3 regions of the Enterobacter dykesii genome follow, and region 3 is predicted to be linked to each of the others. Evidence: predicted binding sites of a transcription regulator. Region 3 holds the regulator's gene; each other region holds the start of a gene.
The links. Region 3 encodes Fur, which represses iron uptake genes when iron is present. Its sites were predicted from a motif close to ATAATAATGAGAACNACTATCAA; they were not measured.

Region 1: a site for Fur is predicted at 789-811, ahead of zupT (zinc transporter ZupT). Genes of this name have one in related genera too.
Region 2: a site for Fur is predicted at 772-794, ahead of sufA (Fe-S cluster assembly scaffold SufA). Genes of this name have one in related genera too.

What each region holds. Positions count from the first base shown of each region.
Region 1 is NZ_CP126604.1:3,851,302-3,853,570, forward strand. Features, by position in the region: gene ygiD (4,5-DOPA dioxygenase extradiol) at 1-627, opposite strand, end outside; gene zupT (zinc transporter ZupT) at 824-1,597, shown strand; gene ribB (3,4-dihydroxy-2-butanone-4-phosphate synthase) at 1,630-2,269, opposite strand, start outside.
Region 2 is NZ_CP126604.1:1,853,894-1,856,162, forward strand. Features, by position in the region: gene F0320_RS08850 (MerR family transcriptional regulator) at 1-521, shown strand, start outside; gene sufA (Fe-S cluster assembly scaffold SufA) at 834-1,202, shown strand; gene sufB (Fe-S cluster assembly protein SufB) at 1,211-2,269, shown strand, end outside.
Region 3 is NZ_CP126604.1:1,226,159-1,228,427, forward strand. Features, by position in the region: gene chiP (chitoporin ChiP) at 1-391, shown strand, start outside; gene chiQ (ChiQ/YbfN family lipoprotein) at 439-768, shown strand; gene fur (ferric iron uptake transcriptional regulator) at 863-1,309, opposite strand; gene fldA (flavodoxin FldA) at 1,600-2,130, opposite strand.

The sequences.
Region 1 (2,269 bases), 1.9 Mb from region 3:
GTTCACCAGCGGATGCTCCTCAGCCGGACCTTGCCAGGCCAGGTTCGCTTTGACGTAGTCGTTAAAAGAGGTTGCCCACGGGTACGGCGTGTTCTCACCGTGCCAGCGTGCGGTACGCAGGTTGTGCACCACGTTGCCGCTTGCCACCAGCATGATGCCTTCATCACGCAGGGTTGCGAGCTTACGCCCCATCTCCAGATGCCAGGCCGCCGGTTTGGTGCTGTCGATGCTCAGCTGCACCATCGGGATATCCGCATCAGGATACATTTTGATCAGCACGCCCCAGGAGCCATGGTCAAAGCCCCAGGCCTCTTTATCCAGCGTTACAGGGACAGGCGCCAGCAGCTCCAGCAGCTTTTGTGCCAGCTCAGGCGAGCCGGGGGCCGGATAATGCGTGTCGTACAGCGCCTGCGGGAAGCCGCCAAAATCATGAATGGTTTTTGGCGCTTCCATGGCGGTCACGCCCGTCCCACGGGTAAACCAGTGCGCAGACACCACCACGATCGCTTTCGGCCGCGGCAGCGTCTCGCCCAGGTGACGCCAGGCGCGGGTATAGACGTTGTCTTCCAGAACGTTCATAGGGCTACCGTGGCCTAAAAACAGGGCTGGCATACGGGAAGAAGTCATGGTGATATCCTTACAGAAGGTGTCAATTTAATGGTGCTACATTACGCGCAATCCGGCAAAGATGAACGCAGATAAGCGTGAAGATCATCATCAGGAAATTTGAATGTAAGGAATGTGTAAAGCCGGGTTTTCACCCTCGCTTTGCCAGAAATGGATCATTTATATTAATGAGAATGATTATCAAAAGGAGCAATGCATGTCAGTCCCCTTGATCCTGACCATACTGGCGGGCGCCGCGACCTTCATCGGTGCGATCCTCGGCGTGCTCGGCCAAAAGCCCTCTAACCGCGTACTGGCCTTTTCACTGGGCTTTGCTGCCGGGATCATGCTGCTCATCTCTCTGATGGAGATGCTGCCTGCCGCCTTGGGCACAGAAGGCATGTCTCCGCTGCTGGGCTACGGCATGTTTGTCTTTGGCCTGCTGGGATACTTTGCCCTCGATCGGATGCTACCGCACGCGCATCCGCAGGATTTAATGCAGAAAAACGTGACGCCTATGCCGCGCAATATCAAGCGTACCGCCGTGCTGTTAACGCTTGGCATCAGCCTGCACAACTTCCCGGAAGGGGTCGCTACCTACGTGACGGCCAGCAGTAATCTGGAGATGGGCTTTGGCATCGCGCTGGCGGTCGCCTTACACAATATTCCTGAAGGACTGGCCGTCGCCGGACCCGTGTATGCCGCAACGGGATCGAAACGCACCGCGGTTTTCTGGGCGGGTATTTCCGGGATGGCCGAAATCCTCGGTGGCGTGCTGGCCTGGCTGATTCTTGGTAGCCTGGTCTCTCCGGTAGTGATGGCGGCGATCATGGCAGCGGTAGCAGGGATCATGGTTGCACTTTCGGTGGATGAACTGATGCCGCTGGCGAAGGAGATCGATCCAAACAACAACCCCAGCTATGGCGTGCTGTGCGGAATGTCAGTGATGGGATTAAGTCTGGTTCTGCTGCAGAGCGCAGGAATCGGGTAAAAAAACGCCGGGACTTCCCGGCGTTTTTATTTTCAGCTGGCTTTGCGCTCGTGCGCCTGGCGATACTCAACCAGATCTTCAATCGTGACCACCGGCATGTTGTGCAGGCGGGCAAAGGTGATGCACTCCGGCGCGCGCGCCATGGTGCCATCATCGTTGGTCAGTTCGCACAGCACGCCAGCAGGTTTGAAGCCAGCCAGCGTCACCAGGTCGATCGTCGCTTCGGTGTGACCACCGCGGGTCAACACGCCGCCCGCCTGCGCACGTAGTGGGAAGACGTGGCCAGGACGGTGCAGATCGGATGGCTTCGCACCATCGGCAATCGCTGCACGTACGGTGGTCAGACGGTCAGCCGCAGACACACCGGTGGTCACGCCATGCGCCGCTTCAATGGTCACGGTAAAACCGGTACCAAAGGCGCTGGTGTTGTTTTCGACCATCATCGGCAGATCGAGCTGCTTACGACGATCTTCATTAATACACAGGCAGACGATGCCGCTGCCGTGACGGATGGTCAGCGCCATCTGTTCAACGGTCATGTTTTCGGCGGCGAAAATCATGTCGCCTTCGTTTTCACGGTTTTCATCGTCAAGCACCATCACACCGCGGCCTTCGCGCAGTGCATCCAGTGCATGTTCAACACGTTGAGTTGAAGTGCCAAAAGAGGAAAGT
Region 2 (2,269 bases), 630 kb from region 3:
TGGAAAACAAAGAAGTATTGACGCAGGGCAACTGGGTCTCGTTCCAGGAAGAGATGATGACCGTTCTGCGTTACGCCAGCCCGGCAAAGCTGCGCGCCAAAATGGGCGAATTCCGCCGCGATCACGCGATAGATGCGCTGATTGACAATATTATTTCTCCCGTCCGTCAGCGCATGAATCAGGATCAAAACACCGTGCGTCACATGGCGAGCCTGTTTGACGGCGTTCTGATTGAATTTGCGATTGCAAGCCTGGCGGAGTCCCGCAAAAAAACCGGTAAAGACGCGCTGCTGATTGGCTGGGAATGTGATGACCGCACCCACCTGTGGCTGGAGGCTGCGCGCCTGGCGCAGAAGGGCTGGCACATTGACGTCCTGGCGGAACCCATCGATTCGCCGCGTCCTGAACTGTTTCCCGGGCAAAAAATCTTCGTCTGGACGGGGAAATCACCAACGCCTCGCCAGCAGGAACAGCTCGACCACTGGCGTGAACAGGGATTTGCTGTCTCATTTCATCACTGATCGTAAGAGGCCTTGAGGGCCTTTTTTGTTTTTGTCATTTTCTGAAGAAAATCTATCTCAAAAATAGGCATTTCCGATGCATATTTTACTTTTCTCCTCTTCGTTATGAATGCCGCCACAAAATGCATTATTAATCAATGCATTGAACAAATACATCCATCCTGACTGCATCCTCTCACAGGGTCTATGCTTAATAAAACCAGGCAAAAAGGGCGCTTTAGCCGAATGCCCCTGCTGACAGAGGGTTGAAGTGATAATCGTTATCACTAACATGGTGTTATGCCCTGATGGCTTATCAGATGAGGTGGACCTATGGAACTGCATTCAGAAACCTTTAATCCTGCCGATTTCGCCTGGCGCGGCTTGACGCTCACGCCTGCGGCGGCGGCACATATTCACGAGCTGGTGGCGAAAAAGCCCGAGATCCTCGGCGTGCGCCTGGGTGTCAAACAGACCGGTTGCGCGGGCTTCGGCTACGTGCTCGACACCGTCACCGAACCCGAGAAAGATGACCTGGTGTTCGAGACTGACGGCGCGAAGCTGTACGTTGCGCTGCAGGCTATGCCCTTTATCGACGGCACCGAAGTGGACTACGTCCGCGAAGGCTTAAACCAGTTATTCAAATTTCATAACCCGAAAGCCCAGAACGAATGCGGCTGTGGCGAAAGCTTTGGGGTATAGGCGGTGCTATGTCTCGTAATACTGAAGCAACGAGTGAAGTAAATACCTGGGGCGGTGGACACCTCAACTATAAAGAGGGGTTCTTCACCCAGCTGCAGACCGATGAGCTGGCGAAAGGCATTAACGAAGATGTCGTGCGGGCGATCTCGGCCAAACGTAACGAGCCCGAGTGGATGCTGGAGTTTCGCCTGAGCGCCTTCCGCGCCTGGCTGGAGATGGAAGAGCCGCACTGGCTGAAAGCGCATTATGACAAGCTGAACTATCAGGATTACAGCTACTACTCTGCGCCTTCCTGCGGCAGCTGTGACGACACCTGCGCCTCGCAGCCCGGCGCGGTGCAGCAAACTGGCGCTGAAAACAGCTTCCTCAGCAAAGAGGTGGAAGAAGCCTTTAACCAGCTTGGCGTGCCCGTTCGCGAAGGGAAAGAGGTGGCGGTAGACGCCATTTTCGACTCCGTCTCGGTGGCGACCACCTACCGCGAGAAGCTGGCGGAGCAGGGGATCATTTTCTGCTCCTTCGGTGAAGCGATTCACGATCATCCGGAACTGGTCAAAAAGTACATTGGGACCGTGGTGCCCTCTAACGACAACTTCTTTGCGGCGCTCAACGCGGCGGTAGCCTCTGACGGCACCTTTATCTATGTGCCGAAAGGCGTGCGCTGTCCGATGGAGCTGTCGACGTATTTCCGTATCAACGCCGAAAAAACCGGCCAGTTCGAACGCACGATTCTGGTCGCGGATGAAGGCAGCTACGTCAGCTACATCGAAGGGTGCTCCGCCCCTGTTCGCGACAGCTACCAGCTGCACGCGGCGGTGGTGGAGGTCATCATCCATAAAGACGCCGAGGTGAAATACTCCACGGTGCAAAACTGGTTCCCCGGCGACGGCAATACCGGCGGTATCCTGAACTTCGTCACCAAGCGCGCGCTGTGCGAAGGTGAAAACAGCAAGATGTCGTGGACCCAGTCTGAAACCGGCTCTGCCATCACCTGGAAATACCCGAGCTGCATCCTGCGCGGGGATAACTCCATCGGCGAGTTTTACTCGGTGGCGCTGACCAGCGGCCAT
Region 3 (2,269 bases):
TCTTGATATCTGGTGGGATAACCGCTCAGACTTCAACGCCGACGGCGAGAAAGCGGTCTTCTTTGGCGCAATGTATGACCTGAAAAACTGGAACCTGCCTGGCTGGGCGGTGGGCGCTTCTTACGCTTACGCCTGGGACGCAAAACCTGCCGATATGGCCACGCCGGATGCATACTACGATCCCAACTATCGCCTGAAAGAGTCTGCGTACAGCCTCGATGCTATCTATACCCTGCAGGATGGCCGCGCGAAAGGCACAATGTTCAAACTGCACTTCACTCAGTATGACAACCACTCAGATATCCCGAGCTATGCAGGCGGTTACGGCAACATCTTCCAGGATGAGCGTGACGTGAAATTCATGGTTATCGCCCCATTCACCATCTTCTGATGAACGCCCCGGCGGGCCGAGTCCCGCCGGTATGGAGACTGCATATGATGAAAAAAATCGTAATCGTCGCGTTGCTGGCATCAGGGCTGGTGGCGTGTGCTCAGAGTGAGGCGCCGAAAGAGGACTCCCGTCTGAAGGAGGCCTATAGCGCCTGTATAAATACTGCGGAAGGATCGCCGGAGAAAATTCAAGCCTGTCAGAGCGTGCTGAACGTGCTGAAGAAAGAGAAAGCGCACGAGCAGTTCGCGACGCAGGAGAACGTCCGCGTAATGGATTACCAGGCCTGTATCCAGGCGCGTAAAACCGGTAACGATCAGGAAGTTGCGAAGCGTTGCGACCAGATTTGGAAAGAAATACGAAGCAATAACAGTAACTAATTCGCTGTTATCATGCCCGGTGGCGCTGCGCTTACCGGGCTTTTTTCAGGCAAAAAAAAGCCAACCTTGCGGCTGGCTCAGAGTATGAATCTTATTATTTCGCGTCGTGCGCGTGGTCGTCTTCGCGGCAGTCGCCTTCAGCGCAGTGACCGTAAAGGTACAGGCTGTGGTTCGTCAGGCGGATGCCATGACGCGCCGCGATTTCACGCTGGCGCGCTTCGATGGAATCATCGCTGAATTCAATGACCTTGCCGCAATCGAGGCAGATCAGGTGATCGTGGTGCTGCTGCTGGGTCAGTTCGAAAACGGATTTACCGCCTTCGAAATTATGACGGGTAACAATGCCCGCGTCATCAAACTGGTTCAGCACGCGATAGACGGTAGCCAGCCCAATCTCTTCACCCATGTCGATAAGACGTTTATAAAGGTCTTCCGCACTGACATGGTGATTGTCTGGACCCTGAAGCACTTCAAGGATTTTTAACCGAGGAAGCGTAACTTTCAGGCCAGCCTTCTTTAATGCGGTATTGTTGTCAGTCATGCGGAATCTGTCCTGTTGCTAAACGATTCACTTCTGTGGGAAGTGACAGAAAATGCACCCGGGATAATGCGTCTCATTATAGAACTGCCATGGCTAAATGAAAACTGCAAGTCTCAGGCAAAATATGCTTATAAAAACGTGGTATCACCAACAAACTTGCTCAATGGAAAACCACGTTTTATCAGGGAGACATTGTACAGGTCTGGGCGAAAAAGTTAAAAGATTGTAGCGATTAATTTAATCGGTTTGACCTGGGGCATGGGCGCAACCGCAGTTGCGCCGCGATAAAATCAGGCGTTCAGAATATCATCCAGGTGCAGTTCTTCACGGATCTGCTTCACCCATTTCTCAACGCGCTCTGCTGTGAGCTCTGGCTGACGGTCTTCGTCAATGGCCAGACCTACGAAGTGATCGTCATCAGCCAGGCCTTTGGACGCTTCAAAGTGGTAACCGGCGGTCGGCCAGTGGCCTACGATCACTGCACCGTTCGGCTCAATGATATCGCGGATGGTACCCAGCGCGTCACAGAAGTATTCGGCGTAGTCTTCCTGGTCACCACAACCGAACAGCGCGACCAGCTTACCGTTGAAGTCCACTTCTTCCAGCGTCGGGAAGAAATCATCCCAGTCGCACTGGGCTTCACCGTAGTACCAGGTTGGGATACCCAGCAGCAGAATGTCATAGCCTTCCAGATCTTCTTTGCTGCTCTTGGCGATGTCATGCACATCAGCAACGTCTTTACCGAGCTGTTTTTGAATGTTTTTTGCGATATTTTCGGTATTGCCGGTATCACTGCCAAAGAAAATGCCGATGATTGCCATGAGTAAAATAACCTCTTGAAACTTAATAGTATGGTGGCGCAATTCGGCCACGGATAAGGGCAATAATAGCAGAACTGGCAACCCTGCGGAAACAGCTATCGCGCAGGACTGCACTCTGTGCTACATGAAAAGGGCGTTA